DNA from 3 places in the Rahnella sp. BIGb0603 genome. Region 1 is predicted to be linked to each of the others. Evidence: predicted binding sites of a transcription regulator. Region 1 holds the regulator's gene; each other region holds the start of a gene.
The links. Region 1 encodes CRP, which controls carbon source genes, mostly activating them, when cyclic AMP is high. Its sites were predicted from a motif close to ATGTGANNNNNNTCACAT; they were not measured.

Region 1 (6,889 bases):
GAAATATTCCGACGGCTTCGGCCCGAAACCTGCTGACATCGTACATGTGCCCTTCAACGATCTGGACGCGGTAAAAGCGGTGATCGACGACCATACCTGCGCAATTGTGGTCGAACCCGTTCAGGGCGAAGGCGGGGTGACACCGGCCACCAAAGAATTCCTGCAAGGGCTGCGTGAACTTTGCGACAAACATCAGGCACTGCTGGTGCTCGATGAAGTGCAAAGCGGTATGGGGCGTAGCGGTAAGTTGTTCAGCTACATGCATTACGGCGTGACGCCGGACATTCTGACCACAGCCAAAGCGCTGGGCGGCGGTTTCCCTGTCAGCGCCATGCTGGCAACGGAAGACGTTGCATCGGTGATGGAGCCGGGCAAACATGGCACCACCTACGGCGGTAACCCGCTGGCCTGTGCCGTCGCCGAAGCCGCACTGGATATTATCAATACGCCAGACGTGCTGGCCGGTATCAATGAACGCCGCGAGAAATTCATCAGCGCGCTGGATGCCATCAACCAGAAATATTCTGTCTTTAGCGAATTCCGCGGCCAGGGGTTGCTGATTGGCGCCGAGCTGTCGGATGCCTTCAAAAACCGCGCCGGAGAGTTTCATGCCGCCGCCGCTGAGTTCGGGTTGATGATGCTGGTGGCGGGCCCGAATGTGATCCGGTTTGCACCATCACTGGTTATCGACTTCGCGGATATTGAAGAAGGGATGGGGCGCTTTGAGAAAGCTGTGGCAAAAGTTACAGGCTGACTGCTCCCCCCTTGCGAAGGGGAGATCGACGTTTTACTTCTATCCTGCAATGGCTGAACGGTTTTGCTTTTGCTCCTTCCCCTTTCACGAGGGGAAGGCTGGGATGGGGTGTTGGTTTGAGGGCAACTCAGACAATTAAGCCGACCTTAATACCCCACCCCTCCCTTTCGCAGGGGAGGGAGTTATAAATTACGCCCGCCGCGTTAACCAGATCCCATGATGTGGTCTCTGCTTCCACGCCAGTGACGAAATAGTATGCATCACACTCAGATGCGATATCACCCTCCGCAGGTGGCGTTCCATTTCGGTCAGCGGCATATCCGGATGCAGCTCCGGCGCATTAAACAAGGTGTTCTCACCACCGGGCCCGTCGTAAAGCAACCGCTGCTGACAGCTTTGCAGCGCGATTTCGCAGGTCTGCAAATACTCCGTCGCCAGTTTCTCCGGCAGCATGTAGTGCTCGCGGGCGAGAATAGTCATCGCATTGATGTGCTCGACAATAAACTGACTGTGCGTCACCCACAGACGCATATCCGCCAGATAATGCGAGTTAAAGCCCGGTTCCTGCATTGCCTGATTCAGTGAGGTGAACAGTTTATTATGCGCCTGATTGACCTGCATTCGGGTGTAGGCGAGTTTCGCGGTATCCGGATTTTCCTCAAGCAGCAACCGGATTGCGTTCTGATAGGTTTCCAGCGCCTGATGCGCATTCTGGCGCAGCAAACCGCTTTGCCATTGCGGCCACAACCAGATGGTGCCGCCGAAAGCCAGCGCACAGCCGATCAGCGTATCTATCAGCCGTGGTACGAGAAAATGTACGCCATTCATCGCCAGCAGTTGCAGGGTATACACGGCTGTCACTGTCATACCTACCATTGCCAGCCCGTAGTTTTTGCGTAAAACCGTGTAGGACAACAAAGTAATCAGCAGCATGCAGAGCAACGTGGTGCTTTCGGGTAATTCCAGCTTCAGCAATCCGGATGCAATCAGTAATCCGGCCAGCGTCCCCAGCGCACGATGCTGGATACGTACGCGCGTGGCGTTATAGCCGTTCTGGCTGACCAGCATGATGGTCAGCAAAATCCAGTAGGGCTTGGGCAGATTGAAAAACAGACCAAGGCTGCTGCCAATCGCCAGGATGATGCCCAGCCGGGCAGCATTGCGCAGCGCGACCGATTTAAAGGAAAGATAACTTTTCAATGCCGGCCAGAAAGGTAAGCGGGGCTGAGTGTTCATCAGATCGCGTCGGTACAGCGGACGTTGTGTCCGCAATAAACGCGCAATGCGGCTGAAATGGTAATAGCAAAATTGACCGACCGGATTCTCCGGATTGCGCGCGGCGATTTTCTCCAGCGCGGCCAGTTCGTTGGCCATCGTAAATCGCCCGGATAAACGGTGATAAAGAATGTCATCAGCGATGACCCGCAGACGGGCGGAGATCACCTGCGCATTACGTCGTATAACCGCTTCGGCGTGGCTTTCTTCCACCAGCTTTTGCACTTCTTCCGGCTGATGCAGGCTCACCGTGATGTGTTCCTGCAAATCGAGTGCGACCTGAAAACGCTGGAACAGTCGCTTATGGTGATGATGATGTCCGTGTTGCGGCAGCATGTGCAGTTGCTGATAAAGCAGGGCAATCAGATCGATAACCTGTTGCTGACGCGCCAGCAGTGGCGGTAGCGCGGTTTCAGGATCGGTGTGTTGCGTCAGCAGGCTGTATTTCGCCTCGAAGTAATCTGCCAGTTGCAGATAGAGCTGGCTGAGGGTTTCGCGCATCGGTTGTTCTTTTGAAATACGAAACCACGCCCAGTTAAAGATACCGTACCAGGCGGTGCCTGCGGCGAACAGCGCCGGAGCTTGCCACATCGGACGCAGACCCACCATGCTCAGCGTGAAGATGGTCGCCACCAGCGCACCGGGCAACAGACGCGCATGCAGCGGGCTGATTTCACCGGTCACGCCCAGCAGTAACGCCAGCGACAGCATGATGAGCGGCAGGGGAATGTGCCAGCTTTCCAGCATCACTTGCAGCAGAATGCTGCTCAGGGCAAAAAGCGTGCCGCCGACCATCAGACGTTTGAAAAAGCGTTTGTGTGGCGTATCCAGACCCGCGACATTGCAGCAGGCGGGACACAGAGAGAACAGCAGACCCATTTGCAGATTGCCAAAAAGCCAGCAAATGCCAACAGGCAGGCACAACACCAGCGTCTGGCGCAGCGCGTAGTTAACTTCGGGATGATAGAACAGTCTTCGCCATAGCGTCATGCGTAAAGCTTAGCCCATAAAAAAGGCGCGACAGTTAGCTGTCGCGCCAATTTCTGAGGGATTAACGTGTGCCGTAAACGACAATCGTTTTACCGTGTGCGGAGATCAGGCTTTGATCTTCCAGCATTTTGAGAATACGTCCGACTGTTTCACGTGAACAACCGACGATTTGGCCGATTTCCTGACGGGTTATCTTGATTTGCATCCCGTCCGGATGGGTCATTGCATCAGGCTGTTTAGCCAGATTAAGCAAAGTTTGCGCGATACGGCCTGTTACGTCGAGGAAGGCAAGATTGCCGACTTTCTCTGACGTCACTTGCAGACGGTTTGCCATCTGCGCGGAAAGACGCATCAGAATATCCGGGTTTACCTGAATCAGCTGGCGGAATTTTTTATAAGAAATTTCAGCCACTTCGCAGGCAGTTTTAGCACGCACCCAGGCACTGCGTTCCTGCCCTTCTTCGAAGAGTCCCAGCTCGCCGATGAAGTCACCTTGGTTAAGGTATGACAGTATCATTTCTTTGCCTTCTTCATCTTTAATCAGGACGGCAACCGACCCTTTCACGATGTAGTACAGCGTTTCGGCTTTTTCACCTTGGTGAATCAGCGTACTTTTAGAAGGATACTTATGTATATGACAGTGAGACAGGAACCATTCGAGAGTCGGGTCTGTTTGTGGCTTGCCGAGAACCATTTGCTATTATCCTCTGTTGTTATCGCTGCCCAAAATCACAGGGCTCAGAGTTCCCTGTACGGCACTTACTTTAAAAAGCGCCCTTTCAGCATATAACTCCCCAGAAATGCTGCAAGCGGATGTCGGAGTGAAACAGCCTGATTATTGCTGTTAACACCGTGGGTTCTGTTCTTAAACCGCAAAAACCGTCACCGCAATTTACTGGAAAGTATGTTTCGGCTTTGTTTGTAACACAGGTTTGCAATGCTGTCTTCTGTTGTCTCGCTTCAGCATGATGGCGATCGGGTTACGTTGCCAGTTTTTGGGTGAAAGGGTAGTCTGAGGGGAAAATTTGACGAATTTATCCACCGGGAGAAGAGCACATGCACGCACGCGTAAAATGGGTAGAAGGGCTGACGTTTTTAGGTGAGTCAGCGTCGGGCCATCAGATCACAATGGATGGTAATGCGGGCGACAAAGCCCCGAGCCCGATGGAAATGTTGCTGATGTCGGCGGGCGGTTGCAGCGCGATTGATGTAGTGTCTATTTTGCAAAAAGGCCGCAACGACGTGCGTGACTGCGAAGTGAAACTGACGTCTCAGCGCCGCGAAGAAGCACCGCGTCTGTTCACGCACATCAACCTGCATTTCATCGTCACCGGCAAAGACCTGACGGATAAAATTGTGGAACGCGCAGTCAGCCTGTCTGCGGAAAAATATTGCTCCGTTTCCCTGATGCTGGGCAAAGCCGCGACAATCACCCACAGTTTTGAAGTAGTGAACGCCGAATAAGTCACGACCAGTGGTACGACTGGCACTGACTTCGCAGTAAATCCAGAAATCGCCGCGCGGCAAACGTCAGCGGCGATTTCTGCGAATAGAGCACGCAATATTCCGCTTCCGGCAGCGTATCGATATTGAGCAGGCAAAGCCTGTCCTGTAAGCCGAACGGCGCGCGCATGGCCTTCGCCACAATCGTCAGATAATCCGACTGCAACACCATATTCAGCCCGCACACTACCGAATCCGTTCTTACCGGCGTTTCCCCGGCTGGTGCGTTAAAGCCGTTCATCGAAAGCTGAATCTGCTGGTAGTAACCCATATCCGTTTCCGGCAACACCCAGCGCGCGCATTGCAATTCGTCGAGCGTGGTGGCATCTGCCAGCGGATGGCCTTGCCGCGCAATCACGCCAAAAGGGGCGCTAAACAGCGGCTCACGCACCAAATCCTCCAGCGGAAAACCCGGCCCGGCGGTCCCGACGGCAAAATCGAGTTTCCCTTCACGCAGCGCCGGTAACAGCGTCGAAAGCTGGCCTTCTTTAATCAGCAGTTTGGACTGGGGAAATTGCGTTTTGAACGCTTCACTGAGGGCCGGAAATACCGTCAGCGCCAGCAGTGATGAAAACCCGATAGCCACCGAACCCTGCGAATACTGATTAATCTGCCGGATCTCATCCGCCGCGCGTTCAAGTTCTTCGAGAATAAACTGCATGCGCTGCGCAAAGGCACGGCCGGTTTCCGTCAGCGCCATGCCCTGATTGCCGCGCACGATAAGCTGAGTTTCAAGCGTTTGTTCCAGTTCCCGCAAGGTTCTGCTGACCGCGGGCTGCGACTGATTCATCGCCCGCGCCGCGCCGCGAATACTGCCGCTGCGGATAACCTGCTGGAAAACCTTGAGTTGCTGCAATTTCGGTAAATAACGCATGTCGCCTCGCTTGAAAGCCCTATCAGTAAAAAGCATCACCCGCCCAAAAATTGCATCTTATGGCAAACCTGTAAAGCTGATAGCTTCAGATTTGGAATAAATAATGCGTTGTTATTCAGTTGATTACGTGATGCATGTCGCATTTTACTTTTCGCCCGACAGTGAGAACTTCTGACGCGGTGATAACAAAAAGGGATATCCGCTATGAAAAGTCGTTCCCTGATGATCTTCCTGCTGTTCGTCGGTTATGCGGTGGTGTATATCGACAAAACGGTGATGGGGTTCGCGCTGCTGCCGATTGAGCGCGAATTTAACCTGCAACCAGAGCAGCTGGGTTACATCACCGGCATTTTCTTCCTGGCCTATTCGCTGTTTCAGATCCCCGCTGGCTGGCTGAATGACCGCTTCGGCTACAAAAAAGTACTTGTTATCTCGCTGTTTTTGCTAGGCGGATTCGCGCTCTGCTTCGGTTTGCTGGGATTCGGCCTCGGTTTGCTGGTGACGTTTCGCTTTCTCTCCGGCGTCGGGCATTCCGGTTATCCGTGTTCCTGCGCCAAAGCGGTGGTCTCGAATTTTGATGTCGGGCAGCGCACTTTCGCGCAGTCCGTATTGCTGTCATCCGCCGGTCTGGCGATGACAGCCGGGCCGCTGATTGCGGTGTACGCACTCGATACGCTCGGCTGGCGCGGATCTTTCTCTATTCTCGGCCTGCTGGCGTTTGCGATTGCCGTTGCGATTATCATTTTTGTGCCGAACCCTCCGAAAGCAAAAGCCCGTGACGGCGTAGCGACCGGCTACCGTGAGCTGCTTAAAAATCCGATTGTCGTGCTGCTGTTCGTGTCGATTTTCTGCATCAACATTCCGTCTTACGGCCTGATGGCGTGGCTGCCTAAATATCTGGTTCAACAGCGCGGAATGTCGCTGGACGTTTCCGGGCTGGTGGTCGCCACCGGCGGAATGGGGATCTGGATTTCCTCGCTCGCGACCGGCTGGCTGGTCGGCCGTTATATGCAGGGCAAAGAGCCGAAAGTGATTTTTTGCAGCGCACTGCTCAGCGCGCTGTGCATCTGGCTGGTCTACACCTCCGGGTCGGCGGTGACTGCCGGGCTGTTCCTGTTCCTCGGCTATATCTTCCTGATGGCGGCATTTGTCACGGTGTTTACGCTGCCGATGAAACGCCTGCCGCCGGAAGTGATGGGTGCCGCAATGGGGATTATCAATACCGGCGGAACGCTCGGCGGATTCGTGGCGCCGATTGCGATGGGCTATCTGATCACCGTGACGCACGGGTATTTTTCGACATTTGTTTTTCTGGCGCTGGCGATGGTGGTTGCCGGGCTGGCGATTTTGCCGCTGACCCTGAAAGCGCGCGCAGCGTTGCGCGACGTGGCATAACTGAGGAGAAGTCTGATGACATTAAATTTTGAAGCGATGCTGGCGGAAGTCAAAACGGATGTTTTGCGCTGGCGCAGACATATTCATGCGCATCCTGA
Region 2 (6,889 bases), on a different contig from region 1:
AGCCTCGGGCGTAAGCCGGTTATCTTCTGGGGCGTGCTTATCTTTGCCGTGGCGGCCGGTGCCTGTGCGCTTGCGCAGTCCGTCGAACAGCTGGTGTGGATGCGTTTCTTGCACGGTTTAGCGGCGGCAGCGGCCAGTGTGGTCATCAACGCGCTGATGCGCGACATGTTCACCAAAGATGAATTCTCGCGAATGATGTCTTTTGTGGTGCTGGTGATGACCGTTGCGCCGCTGCTCGCACCGATGCTCGGCGGTCTGCTGATGGCGATTTTCAGCTGGCACGCGATTTTCTGGGCGATGGCGATTGCAGCGTTAATCGCCGCCACGCTGGTGGGCGTTTACATCAAGGAAACGCTGCCCAAAGAGCGGCGGCAAAAATTCCATCTGCGCACCACCGTTGGCAATTTCGTCTCCCTGTTCCGCCACAAGCGCGTATTGAGCTACATGCTGGCGAGTGGTTTCTCGTTCGCCGGAATGTTCTCTTTCCTCAGCGCCGGACCGTTTGTTTACATTGAACTCAATCACGTTTCGCCGCAGCATTTCGGTTTCTACTTTGCGCTGAACATCGTGGCGCTGGTGATCCTGACGCTGATTAACAGCCGTAACGTGCGCCGTGCGGGCGCGGTGAAAATGTTCCGTTTCGGCCTGTTTGTTCAGCTGACGATGGGCATCTGGCTGCTGGTGGTGTGCGCGTTCGGGCTGCCGTTCTGGGCGATGGTGATTGGCGTGGCGGGCTATGTGGGCGTGATTGCGATGGTGACCTCCAACGCGATGGCGGTCATCATGGATGACTTCCCGCACATGGCGGGCACCGCGGCCTCTCTGGCCGGAACGATTCGTTTTGGCACCGGTGCGGCAATGGGTTCCGTGCTTTCGCTGTTTACCGCCAAAAGTGCCTGGCCGATGGTCGGTTCGATGGCGTTTTGCGTCATTGCCGCCACGTTGCTGTATCTCTACGCCAGCCGTCCGGCGAAAGTCACGGCGCATGTGCTGGCCGAGTAAGGTTTTTCGTTTCGCTGCTGTGCATCACTCAGGTCGGAAATGACCTGAGTGACATCGTCAAGATGCCCAATCTGAACTTCACTGGTCCGGTTCAGTTTACTTTTATCAAGTAATAAAAGGCTTTGCGCCGCGCGCCGGAGCAGGGCGATTTTGTATTCCGCATTGCTGTCGTTGGAATCCCAGATAGCGCCAGCGGCGTCCACCGCCTCGCAGGAAAACAGAAACAGATCGATTTCCAGCGTTTTCAGCTGTGAGAACAGCGCCGGATTTACGTAACAGTCGTATTTGCGCAGAAGCCGGCCGCCGGAGCTGATGAGCTGAATATTCTGGCGTTTGGACAGTTCCCGGCATACGCGGGCGCTGTTGGTAAACACGGTGATGCTGATATCCGGCAACTGCCGCGCCAGCGACCAGCAGGTCGAGCTGGCATCGAGCGCAATCACCATTCCTTCATCAATCCACGACAGCGCCTGCCGCGCAATGTCCGCTTTCCGGCTCTGATGGCTTTTTTGCCGGGCGCGGAAAGAATCCCCGCTGTCCTGCGTTTCCCGTTTAACGATCTTCGCCCAGCCGTGGCGGCGGATCAGCTGGCCCTGCGTTTGTAATTCCTGCAAGTCGCGGCGGATGGTTTCCTTGCTGACCTGTAAATGGCTGGCCAGATTTTCCGTGCTCTGGCTGCCCGTTTCGCGGATCAGTTGCAGGATGGCCTGATGACGCACAGCTTTCATTTTTTATTTTTCTCCCGGCAATGACGGCAATCCCGATTGACCGTTTTTAACATTTTGCGCTGAAACGGACACGCCAATGCGTGGCGGTTTGCGCGAATCGTTCCCTGAATACGGGATAATCAGAAGCCAGTCACATTTTTACCGCCCGGTCACCGGTCAGCGCCGCCTGCGTTACAAAATAAAGTGACAGAAACCAACAATACGCAGACCAAAACCGACGGGGCAAACATGAAAAGAGAACAGCTGGCTGAACAAATTATAGAAACCTGCCTGCAAATGACGCGCATGGGGCTGAATCAGGGAACGTCCGGCAATGTCAGCGTGCGTTATGGCGACGGAATGCTGATTACGCCAACCGGGATCCCGTATGAGGAACTGACGCCACGGCAGATCGTCGAGGTCAGCGAAGACGGCAGACACGATCCGGCCAAAACACCGTCCAGCGAATGGCGTTTCCATCAGGCCATTTATCGCGCACGACCCGACGCACAGGCCGTTGTTCACAACCACGCGGTACATTGCACGGCGGTTTCCATTCTTAACCGGCCCATTCCGGCCATTCATTACATGATTGCGGCGACCGGCAGTACGGTGATCCCGTGCGCGCCGTACGCGATTTTCGGGTCGCAGGCGTTGTCTGATCATACAGAAGCGGCGATCAGACAATCCAAAGCGATTCTTCTGCAACACCACGGAATGATTGCCTGCGGCAGTAATTTGCAGAAAGCGCTCTGGCTGGCGCAGGAAGTTGAAGTGCTGGCGAGGCTTTATCTGATGCTGCTGCCGGTGACGCCGGAAGTACCGGTTCTGTCGGATGAAGCGATGGAAGCGGTACTGAATAAATTCCATCACTACGGAATTATTACGCGGGAAGAAGCCTGAAGGCTGAAATAAAAATGCCCGTCAGAATATGGCGGGCATCAGGGGATCCAAAAGTAATCAGTTCACGCCCTGCGCTTCCATTTGCTGGAGTTTGCGGGCTTTTTTGGCGCGGGCATATTCATCCGCCATGGCCTTGGCTTTTGCCCCCGGGATCAGCGCCATATCGCACTCTTTCGGCAACAGCGTAGTCACCAGCGCGGCAATCAGCAGGGATGCGACCAGTGCATAAATCGCCGTGCTCTGACCGTACAGACTGACTAACACGCCGACCAGATACGGACCGCAGAAACCGCCCAGATTCCCCAGACCGTTAATCACGCCGCGTGCGCTGCCTGCCACTTCCGGCGTGGTGACTTTGCCCGGAATGGTCCAGAAGGCGCTGGTCGCGGCTTGCAGGAAGAACCCTGCACCGACCAGAAAACCGTAGGCCGCCATAATATTGTGACCAAACGCCACGGATGCGGCCAGACAGGCGGCGAAACCGCACAACGGCAGGGCGATAAACATGCGGCGTTTGCCGGTTTTATCGGACAGCACGGACATCGCCAGGATCCCCAGCATGGTGCCCACATAAGGGATAATCGCCAGCATGCCGACTGAACTCATGTCGCCGCCGGTGAGGTTTTTCAGGATAGTCGGCAGCCACAGCGTGTAGCCGTAAATCCCGGTCTGATAGAAGAAGTTAATGACAATCAGTTTGACGATAGATTTATTGCGAAAGACCTCTTTGAGCGGCGCGTTATTGACCGGTGCCAGCGCCCGCAGTGCTTCGCGTTCACGGTTTAATTCGGTGACCAGATAATCGCGTTCGCGCTCAGACAGCCATTTCGCTTCTTCCGGACGGTCGCTGATGGTGAACCACCAGAACAGCATCACCACGAAAGATAATGCCCCTTCGATGATGAACAACCAGCGCCAGTCGAGCGTATCCAGGATCAGGCCGGACAGCGGCGCGGTAATCATCCCGCCGAGCGGCGCGAACATCAGCACATACGCATTGGCGCGGCCACGTTCTTTATCCGGGAACCAGTTGCTGACCATCGTCAGCACCACCGGCAACATCCCGCCTTCCGCCACACCCAGCGCAAAACGCAGGAACAGCAGCTGATACTGGTTAGTGATAAAGCCGGTCAGAATGGAGATCACCGCCCATGCAATCAGCGAGCAGGCGATGAATTTACGGCCGCTGCCGTGTACCGCCAGGCTTCCGCCGGGCACCTGTAAAAACAGATACCCGATGAAGAAGATACCGGCAGCCAGACCGGCCATTGATGCGGTGATACCTAATTCGGCATCCATTCCGCCGGGCATGGCAAAACTAATATTGACCCTGTCCATGAAGGAAATAATACAGGCGATAAGTATTGGGGCTATTACACGTAACCAGCGGGCCTTAGGAATTTTATTATTCATCGTCTTTCCTCTGTGTGCTTGTATCCGGCGATGACCTAATAAAAGCATTTTGAGGAAAGTATTTCGTGACAGGTGTCACGTTGAATTATGTTAAGAAAAGGTGTTACCTGCAACGTGATCCTGCACCGTAGTTGGCATGCAGGATGACAGGAAGGAAATAGCAGAAAAGGGCACGTTAAATCGTGCCACCGAGGGAAATCCGGTAGTGCAAATCGACACGCTCAATGGTCGGCAGTTTTTTGATTTTTTTAAGCAATATTTCGGCGACAACCTTGCCCATTTCAAAGCGCGGAGTAATAACGCTGGCCAGCAACGGCGTGGTCGCCAGCCCGATATCCAGCCCGTGAAAACCTGAAATCGCCATGTCCTGCGGGACGCGGATGCCCAGTTTCAGACATTCCTGTAACACACCGACGGCAATATCGTCGTTGGTACACAAAATTGCATTGGTGTGCGGATACAGCTGGCGCGCCATCGATAACATTCCGGCGCCGATAGACACCGATGAAACCTTATTCGGGGTGATATGCACCGGCGTCAGCCCGCGTTCAGTCATTGCCTGGCTGTAGCCCTGATAGCGTTTCTGGTCACGCGCGTCTGACATCGAACCGAAATACACCGCATGCTCCTTGCCGCTGGCGAGCAGCGTATTCGCCATGTCATATCCGGCTTGCTGATTATCAAAACCTACCGCAATACGGCCATTCTGATCGTCGAGATCCATCACCTGAGCGACAGGAATTTCAGCCGCATTCAGATACTTATCGGCTTTGAGCGTATGCACGGAATCCGTGAGGATCAGCCCTGCCAGCTGATAACCGAGCAGGTTGATAATGTGCTCTTCTTCGCGGTCCTTGCTGTAATCATAATTCACCACCAGCGTCTGGTAGCCCTGCGCGGACGTCACGGACTCAATACCGGCCAGCAAATCGGAGAAAATCTGATTGTTAAAAGAGGGCACCAGAATGCCGATGCGCGGCGCTTTGGCCGGTCCGCGGGCTTCTTCCAGCGGATAACCGACTTCTTCCATGACTTTGGTGATGCGTTCGCGGGTTTCAGGAGAGACTTTTTCCGGCGTGCGCAGAAAACGGCTGACCGTCATCTTGGTAACATCCGCCAGTTGGGCGATGTCCTGTAATGTCACGCGCTGGTTTCTCATGCGGGTTTCCCTGATTATTTCCCAAAATATACCCGATTATTGAAACAGAAAGCGCCGGAGATTGTTATCAAAATGATGATGATCACATCGGGAGTAACAGGGTTTTTTAACATCCTCCAAGGTGATCTGCATCACAGTTTGGCCGCCGGTAAACCGTTGTAGTGGGGCTAACTTTTCATAAGCAGCTTTTTAATAAGGCCAACGTCATGACAAATCTCTTCTCCCTGGATAATAAAAAGATTCTGGTCACCGGTTCTACGCGCGGTCTGGGTTTCCTGCTGGCGAAAGGGCTGGCGCAGCACGGGGCGGAAATTATCGTCAACGGCACGCAGCAGGAATCGACACAAAAGGCCGCTGAAGCGCTGCGTGCGGAAGGGTTTATCGCACACGCTGTGTCATTTGATGTCACGAACAGCCAGGCAGTGAATCAGGCGATTGACCATATCGAAAAGGCCATTGGCCCGATTGATGTGCTGGTGAATAACGCGGGGATCCAGCGTCGCCACAAATTTACCGATTTCCCGGAAAAAGACTGGGACGACGTGATTGCGGTGAATCAGAAGTCTGTTTTCCTGGTGTCGCAGGCAGTTGCGCGTTACATGATCCAGCGTGAGCGCGGCAAGATCATCAATATCGGTTCGATGCAAAGTGAGCTGGGCCGCGACACCATTACGCCGTACGCTGCCTCCAAAGGTGCGGTGAAAATGCTGACGCGCGGGATGTGCGTCGAACTGGCGCGCTACAATATTCAGGTGAACGGCATTGCGCCGGGCTATTTCAAAACCGACATGACGCAGGCGCTGGTCGATAACAAAGAGTTTTCCGAATGGCTGTGCAAACGCACGCCAGCCGCGCGCTGGGGCAACCCGGAAGAGCTGGTCGGCGGTGCGGTTTATCTGTCATCCAGGGCGTCAGATTTCGTGAATGGTCATTTACTCTTTATCGATGGCGGCATGCTGGCCGCCGTTTAGTATAGGAAAATTATGAGCAAAATCGCACTGGTCACCGGCGGTGGCAGCGGTATCGGGCTGAGCGCTGCGAAATCGCTGGCGGGTATTGGGTTTACGGTCATTCTGGCGGGGCGCAATACGGAAAAACTGGCGCAGGCCGTGGCACAGTTTGCACCGGGACAAGCGGTGGCGCGTCAGCTGGATGTCACCAGCCCGCAGTCGGTCGCCGCGCTGTTTGCAGATATTCAGGAAACCTTCGGGCGGCTGGATTTATTGTTTAATAACGCCGGGAATAACGTGAAAGATGTGCCCATTGATGAGCTTGCGGTGGAAGACTGGCTTTCGGTGATCAACACTAATCTGACCGGCGCATTTTTGTGTACGCAGGCGGCGGTCAAACTGATGAAACAGCAGTCTCCGCAGGGTGGCCGCATTATCAATAACGGCTCTGTTTCGGCGCTGTCGCCGCGTCCGAATTCCGCGCCATATACCGCCAGCAAACACGCCATTACCGGGCTGACCAAATCCACGGCACTTGATGGCCGCGCATTCAATATTGCGTGCGGACAGATTGACGTCGGCAACGCCGCAACGGATATGGGCAATAAAGCGCTGGCAGGCAGGATGCAGGCCGACGGGCATATTGCCGAAGAGCCGGTCATTGCGGTGGAGCGCGTCGGTGAAGCCGTGGCTTTTATGGCCGGATTGCCGCCGGGCACCAACGTTCTGACCATGACGGTGATGGCCAGCGCGAT
Region 3 (6,889 bases), on a different contig from region 1:
GTGCGGAGGTCACGTTGGCAATCTGGAAATATTTCTTTGGCATGCCACATATCCCCGCTACCAGCGGCACTACGGCGCGCAACGGACCAAAAAAGCGGCCGATAAACGCGCCCGGCATGCCCCATTTTTCAAAGAATGCATGCCCGCGGATCAGCATTTGCGGATGGCGGGAGAACGGCCAGAAGTTGCCCACTCTGTCCTGAAAATGGTTGCCGACCCAATAAGAAAGCCAGTCGCCGAAGAAAGCACCCGCCGCGGCAGCGGCCCAGATGGGCCAGAAAGGAATACCGGTTTCGCCAATCAGCGCTCCCAGCCCTAATAAGATAAACGTCGCAGGAAGCAACAAGGAAAGAAATGCCAGAGACTCACCAAAAGCCAGAAAGAAGACGATGGGCGCAGCCCACACCTGATGTGCGCGAATAAAGGTCGTTGTGTAATCCAGAATGTCGTGAACAGTCAAAAAGCAGTTCCTTTTGTCAGCGGTTTTGTGCCAGCGGCTTTTTATCAGCAGTTTTTTATCAGCAGATAAATAGCCGGATTGATAAATTATTCCAGACACTTTACTAACACGACCTTAACAGATCTGATTATCGGGACAAAAAAATGGGCCGCCAGAGGCAGCCCACAGATGTGATGTGTTTGTTTTAGTATTTTTTAGATCAGGCGACGAGCGGCTTCTACAACGATTTTCACCGCGTGGCTTTCGGTCTTTTTCATCGTTTCCGCGTCAGGAATTTCCTGCTGCGTGCGGTTTACGATAACACCGGCAACCATACCTGCGCGCAGGCCCTGGCTTGCACACATGGTCAACAGTGTGGCGGATTCCATCTCATAGTTCATCACGCCCATTTCCTGCCATTCTTTCATCGATTCTTTGAAGCGACGAACAACGCGGCCAGAGAAGGTGTCGTAACGTTCCTGACCCGGATAGAAGGTGTCAGAAGACGCGGTTACGCCGATGTGCGTTGCAGCGCCAACAGATTCTGCCGCCGCGACCAGCGCCGTGGTACAGGCGAAATCGGCGACAGCCGGGAATTCCATCGGTGCAAAGTGCAGGCTCGCGCCATCAAGACGAACAGCAGCCGTTGTGACCAGAACATCGCCCACATTGATGTGCGGCTGAATAGCGCCGGTCGTACCTACGCGCAGGAAAGTCCGGATGCCCAGCTGTGCCAGCTCTTCCACCGCGATGGACGTAGACGGGCCGCCGATACCGGTTGAACAAACGATCACAGATTTGCCGTCAAGCTCAGCACGCCATGAGGTAAATTCGCGATGAGAAGCCAGACGCACCGGGTTCTCCATCAGTTTGGCAATTTTCTCCACGCGTTCCGGGTCGCCGGGAACAATCGCCAGCGTGGCACCGTTTAAATCTTTTTTGGCCAGGCCAAGATGGAAAACTTCAGGCTGAGACATAACAAACTCCTCTGTATGTAAGGTCATTTATTGGCAGGAGGAACACCCGGCAACTGTACTGAACATTGTGACGTTATTTCGTGACGGCAGTCACTATGATGTAACAACAAGAATCACGCATACATTTAATTTGTGACATAAATCACAAATTAAATGTATTACGCCGAAATTTTAACCAGACTGATACTTTGCAGGATGAAGTATTTTCCCGAACGGAAAAATAAAAGCAGGCGTTGCCATATCACTGATGAATGACGCCGCCTGCCAGTGAGGCTGATAAAAATTCAAGTCAGGCCGGAACCGCTCCGGCTGCCGCACTACGCGACCAGACGCGATGTTTAGCCATTTCTTTCAGGAACTCTTTCAGCAATTTTCCTTCCGCCTTTTCGCCCTCGATAATCCCGTCCTCCGGTACGTCATCCGTCAGCCCAAGCAGCGGTTTAAAGCGACGGGCGTCTCCGCTCAGCCCGATAACTTTCAAATGTTTATAGGCTTCAAGCACATAATGACGGGAATCGCCGTTCATCAGCAAAGCATCAATGTGGCCGTGAGGCACAATAACAGCGTCCACGGTAATCGACGGCGAACCGGCAAACGTGGCGTCTACTGGCAATGCCGAACCATCATCGGCAATTACATTTCCCAAATGGCTGGCCAGAAGTTTGGGATGAACACCGGCAGCCTGTAACGCCTGCAAGGTTTCCAGCACATCAGCCGCGTTGACGCCTTCGCCCAGCAGCACGGCCACCTGACGCCCTTTTATCGTCCCTTTTCCGCTGGCGTACAAACTCAGTGATGGATCGGCTTCCAGACCATTAACCGGTTTCGGAGGCTTAACCTTTCTTGTCTGCGCGGAAAGTGTGATGCCCAGATTTTTCGCGACGATGGCCGCCAGAGTCTGGTCAACGTGCGCCAGCAAATCCACCACGCGTTCGCGAATATACGGCCGAACCACTTTGGACAACTCAAAGGAGAATGCTCCGGCGATATGATCCTGCTCCACTGGCGTCTGACTCAGCCAGAACAGGCGCGGATGCGCATAGTATTCTGCGAAGGATTCACTTCGCTGCCGAATTTTTTCAGCATCAATACGCTCAGGGTAACTTTCAAATCCGCCTCCGGACGCAGCCGGTGGCGTTTCTCGCGGCCAGTTATTGTTGATGGAATTCGGCTCGTAATTCGCCGGATTGGTATCTACATCCTGCCGGTGCATCCCGTCACGCTGGAAGTTATGGTACGGACAGGTTGGCCGGTTAATCGGGATTTCATGGAAATTCGGCCCGCCCAGACGGCTGATTTGCGTATCGGTGTAAGAGAACAAACGCCCCTGCAACAGCGGATCATTTGTAAAATCAATGCCGGGCACAACATGTCCCGGATGGAAAGCGACCTGCTCGGTTTCCGCGAAATAGTTGTCCGGATTACGGTTGAGCACCATTTTCCCGACAAGCTCCACCGGCACCAGTTTTTCAGGGATCAGCTTGGTAGGGTCGAGCAAATCGAAATCAAACTTGAATTCGTCTTCTTCCGGGATCAGCTGAACGCCCAGTTCATATTCGGGATAATCGCCGGCTTCGATGGCCTCCCACAAATCGCGCCGGTGGAAATCGGCATCTTTTCCCGCCAGTTTCTGTGCCTCGTCCCACAACAGAGAAGCCTTACCCGCCAGCGGTTTCCAGTGAAAACGGACAAACGTCGCTTTCCCTTTGGCATTCACAAAGCGGAAAGTGTGGATCCCGAAACCTTCCATCGTGCGGTAACTGCGCGGAATGCCCCGGTCAGACATCGCCCAAAAAACGTTATGCAGCGTTTCGGGCTGGAGGGAAACATAGTCCCAGAAGGAGTCATGCGCGCTGGCACCTTGCGGAATTTCGTTGTGCGGCTCGGGTTTTACGGCGTGGACAAAATCAGGAAATTTATGGGCATCCTGAATGAAGAAGACCGGCGTGTTATTACCGACCAGATCATAAATCCCTTCATCGGTATAAAACTTGGTGGCCCAGCCGCGAATATCACGAACCGTATCTGCAGACCCTTTCGAGCCCTGCACCGTCGAGAAACGCACAAAGACCGGCGTTATCTTTTTCGGGTCGGAGAGGAAACTGGCTTTCGTTAGCGCTTTCAGGCTGCGGTAAGGCTGGAAATAACCGTGCGCGGCGGCACCGCGCGCATGAACGATACGTTCAGGTATCCGCTCATGGTCAAAATGGGTAATTTTCTCGCGGAGGATGAAATCTTCCAGCAGCGTCGGCCCACGGCTGCCTGCTTTCAGCGAGTTCTGGTCATCAGCAATTTTGGTGCCCTGATTGGTTGTCAGCGGCTGCTTCTCGCCATTTTTTCGATGTCGCTCCAGCGCATCGAGTTTGGCGTTGGTGTTCTCCGGGCTTTTGGCACTGCCGGAGGCGGTCGGTTCTTTGCCGGGCGGCGTGGGTTGCGGTGAAGCCTGATAAGCGCTGTCGGATGGCGCGAGATTGCCCAGGCCCGGCTGAGAAGATTGACTGCCTGTGGCAGGGGCTCGGCTTACCGATTTTGACTCACTTTTCTTGGTCGTTTTAGACGGTGATTTCGACATTGAACATGACTCCTCATGAAAGATTCGGACGTTCTATGGTTCTTCCCTGACATATTTCCTGCATAACTTTTAAGTATAGAACATCTGTTCTGCCTTGCTGTTCCAGCTTTCCGGCTATAGTTTTAATCCATAGAGCCAGATTTCCGTATGGACACTTGCATGGAGACCACGATGAAAAAAGAAGAAGAATTACTGACACTGAAACAGGCTCCGACCAGCTTTGCCCCTGCCGTGACACCGGTTGCCAGCACGACTATTCATACCGACACCGACGGGCTTCACGCGGGTCAGACGACCATTCCTTCGCAGGGTGAAGATCTTCCCGCCTATCTCGCCCGGCCGGAAAACTTCTCCGGAAAATTACCAATCATTCTGGTGGTTCAGGAGATTTTTGGCGTTCACGAACATATTCAGGATGTCTGCCGCCGGCTGGCAAAACAAGGATATCTGGCTATCGCGCCTGAGCTGTATTTCCGTCAGGGCGATCCACGCAATTACACCGAAATCAGCGAGCTGTTCGAAAAACTGGTCAGCAAAGTGCCGGATCAGCAGGTACTTTCCGATCTCGACCACACCGCGCATTGGGCATCGCAGCACGGCGGGGATATTTCCAAACTCGGGATTACCGGTTTCTGCTGGGGCGGCCGGATCGCCTGGCTGTATGCGGCGCACAACCCTCAACTGAAAGCGGGCGTGGCGTGGTACGGAAAACTGGTCGGCAACAAAACACTGACCAGCCCGACCAACCCGGTTGACCGTGCCGCCGCGCTTGATGCGCCGGTGTTAGGTTTGTACGGTGGTCAGGACACCGGCATTCCGCTGGATACAGTCGAAACTATGCGGCAGGCTATTCGCGCGGCCAATGCGACGGCGGAAATCGTAGTGTATCCGGATGCCGGCCATGCGTTTAATGCAGATTACCGCCCGAGTTATCATGCCGAAGCCGCCGCCGATGGCTGGCAGCGTATGCTGGATTTCTTTGCACAGTATGGGGTGAAATAAAAAACACGGTGTGAAGTAAACAATCAAAAGTGAAACAAATAAAAAACCCGGCCGGTTTTCCTGTCGGGTTTTTTGTTGGATTTCAGAAGGTTATAACGACAACTTCCCGAAGGCGCCCTGCCAGTCCTGTTCAAATTTCTCGACGGCTGCCTGCACCGCAGGCACGCTGATGAACTGCTCCGCCACGTCCACCGGCATGGTGACCGACTGACATCCCGCCAGCAAACAAGCCAGCACCTGACGCGGCGTTTTAAAGCTGGCGGCCAGCACTTTGGCGTGCGGTGCATGAAGCGACAGCAATTGCTGAAGCTCAGTCACCATCGCAATGCCGTCGCCGCCCTGCGCGTCCAGCCGGTTAACATACGGCGCGACATATTCTGCCCCGGCCAGTGCCGAAAGCAGCCCCTGACCTGCGCCATACACGGCGGTTCCCAGCGTTGGAATTTTTCGGGTACGCAGGATTTTAATGGCTGCCAGCCCTTCCGCCGTGACCGGAACTTTCACCACCAGCCCAGGAACGCGTGAATGAAGCAATTCGGCTTCTTCAACCATTTGTTCAGCCTGATTTGCCAGCACCTGCGCAAACAGTTTTCCTTCTCCGCCTAAAGCATCACGCAGCGCGGGCAAAACTTCCCATAATGACGTCCGGGCTTTTGCCACAATGCTCGGATTCGTCGTCACGCCCTGCAACGGCAAAATACGGGATAAACGTTTTACTGCGCTGATATCAGCCGTATCCAGATAAAGTTCCATACCCTCTCCTGTCAGAGTTCAAGTTCTTGTTTGAGCAGTGCTTCTATCTGCGCTGCTGTCGTTGAATTCATCAGCGCGTCGCGGAAACTGTCGTGCATGATTCGTCGCGCCAGCTTTGAGAAAATCCGCATATGCTGGTCGCCCGAAGCATGTTTATTCAGCGTCAGCATGATGACAAACTGTGCTTCTTCCTCGCCCCACTGCACCGGTTCAGGCAACTTCGCGACGCTGATCGTCGATTGTTCGATATGTTCTGATTTGGTATGCGGGATAGCAAAACCGAAACCCAGTCCGGTCGAAAATACGGCTTCACGCGCCCAGACGTCTGCTGCCAGTTTTCGCGGATAGCGACAACGTCCGGCCAGCATCAGGTTATCGACCATGCCTTTAATCACTTCCTCTTTGCTGCGCCAGTCCGCATTGAGCGCTACGCATTCTGTGGTGATCAGCGGTGCATCGTTCACAGCCATACGGAACTGCGCCAGCAAATGTTCAACCTCAAGCGACGTGCGGCACTGCATCGCACGGTTGAGCAACTGACGGCATTCCCGGCTGTCGAGATTTGCCAGACGCGCTTTCGTCACCGGCACCGACGGCGCACTCATGCTGATTTCATCCAGCCCGAGGCCGACAAGCAGCGGCAGTACGGAACCTTTTGCACCCAGTTCGCCGCATAAGCCAATCCATTTCCCGTGGTGATGAACTTCGCGTACGACGTGGTCAAGACCACGCAGGAATGCCGGATTCAGGCTGTTGTAATGACGGGTAACCTTGTTGTTATCCCGGTCGACGGCAAGCAAGTATTGCGTCAGGTCATTGCTGCCGATGCTAAAGAAATCAATCTCTTCACAGCACTGATCGATGATGAACATTACCGACGGCACTTCCAGCATGATCCCCAGCTGAATTTTTTCATCGAACGGGATTTGCTCACTGCGCAGCGACTGTTTGGCTTCCGCCAGTTTCTCTTTCACCCATAAAATCTCTTCCATCGAAGAAATCATCGGGATCATAATTTTCAGCGATCCGTGCGCGGAAGCACGCAGAATTGAACGCAGTTGCGTATGGAATAACGGCAGGAATTCCTGATAAATACGCACTGCGCGATAACCGAGGAACGGGTTATTTTCGGCAGGAATATTCAGA

Region 2: idnO (gluconate 5-dehydrogenase) is a predicted target of CRP. The motif match lies at 5,255-5,272, and genes of this name have one in related genera.
Region 3: udp (uridine phosphorylase) is a predicted target of CRP. The motif match lies at 1,547-1,564, and genes of this name have one in related genera.

What each region holds. Positions count from the first base shown of each region.
Region 1 covers NZ_JANUEX010000009.1:25,798-32,686, reverse strand. The annotation lists gene M2403_RS20675 (aspartate aminotransferase family protein) at 1-754, shown strand, start outside; gene M2403_RS20670 (YccS/YhfK family putative transporter) at 944-3,019, opposite strand; gene crp (cAMP-activated global transcriptional regulator CRP) at 3,081-3,713, opposite strand; gene M2403_RS20660 (OsmC family protein) at 4,076-4,483, shown strand; gene M2403_RS20655 (LysR substrate-binding domain-containing protein) at 4,485-5,396, opposite strand; gene M2403_RS20650 (MFS transporter) at 5,601-6,791, shown strand; gene M2403_RS20645 (amidohydrolase) at 6,807-6,889, shown strand, end outside.
Region 2 covers NZ_JANUEX010000003.1:524,036-530,924, forward strand. The annotation lists gene M2403_RS10815 (Bcr/CflA family multidrug efflux MFS transporter) at 1-1,002, shown strand, start outside; gene fucR (L-fucose operon activator) at 954-1,730, opposite strand; gene M2403_RS10825 (L-fuculose-phosphate aldolase) at 1,959-2,612, shown strand; gene M2403_RS10830 (MFS transporter) at 2,670-4,025, opposite strand; gene M2403_RS10835 (LacI family DNA-binding transcriptional regulator) at 4,201-5,184, opposite strand; gene idnO (gluconate 5-dehydrogenase) at 5,391-6,155, shown strand; gene M2403_RS10845 (SDR family oxidoreductase) at 6,168-6,889, shown strand, end outside.
Region 3 covers NZ_JANUEX010000012.1:19,504-26,392, forward strand. The annotation lists gene M2403_RS23325 (DedA family protein) at 1-460, opposite strand, end outside; gene udp (uridine phosphorylase) at 655-1,416, opposite strand; gene katE (catalase HPII) at 1,706-3,988, opposite strand; gene M2403_RS23340 (dienelactone hydrolase family protein) at 4,160-4,990, shown strand; gene fsa (fructose-6-phosphate aldolase) at 5,081-5,743, opposite strand; gene ptsP (phosphoenolpyruvate--protein phosphotransferase) at 5,755-6,889, opposite strand, start outside.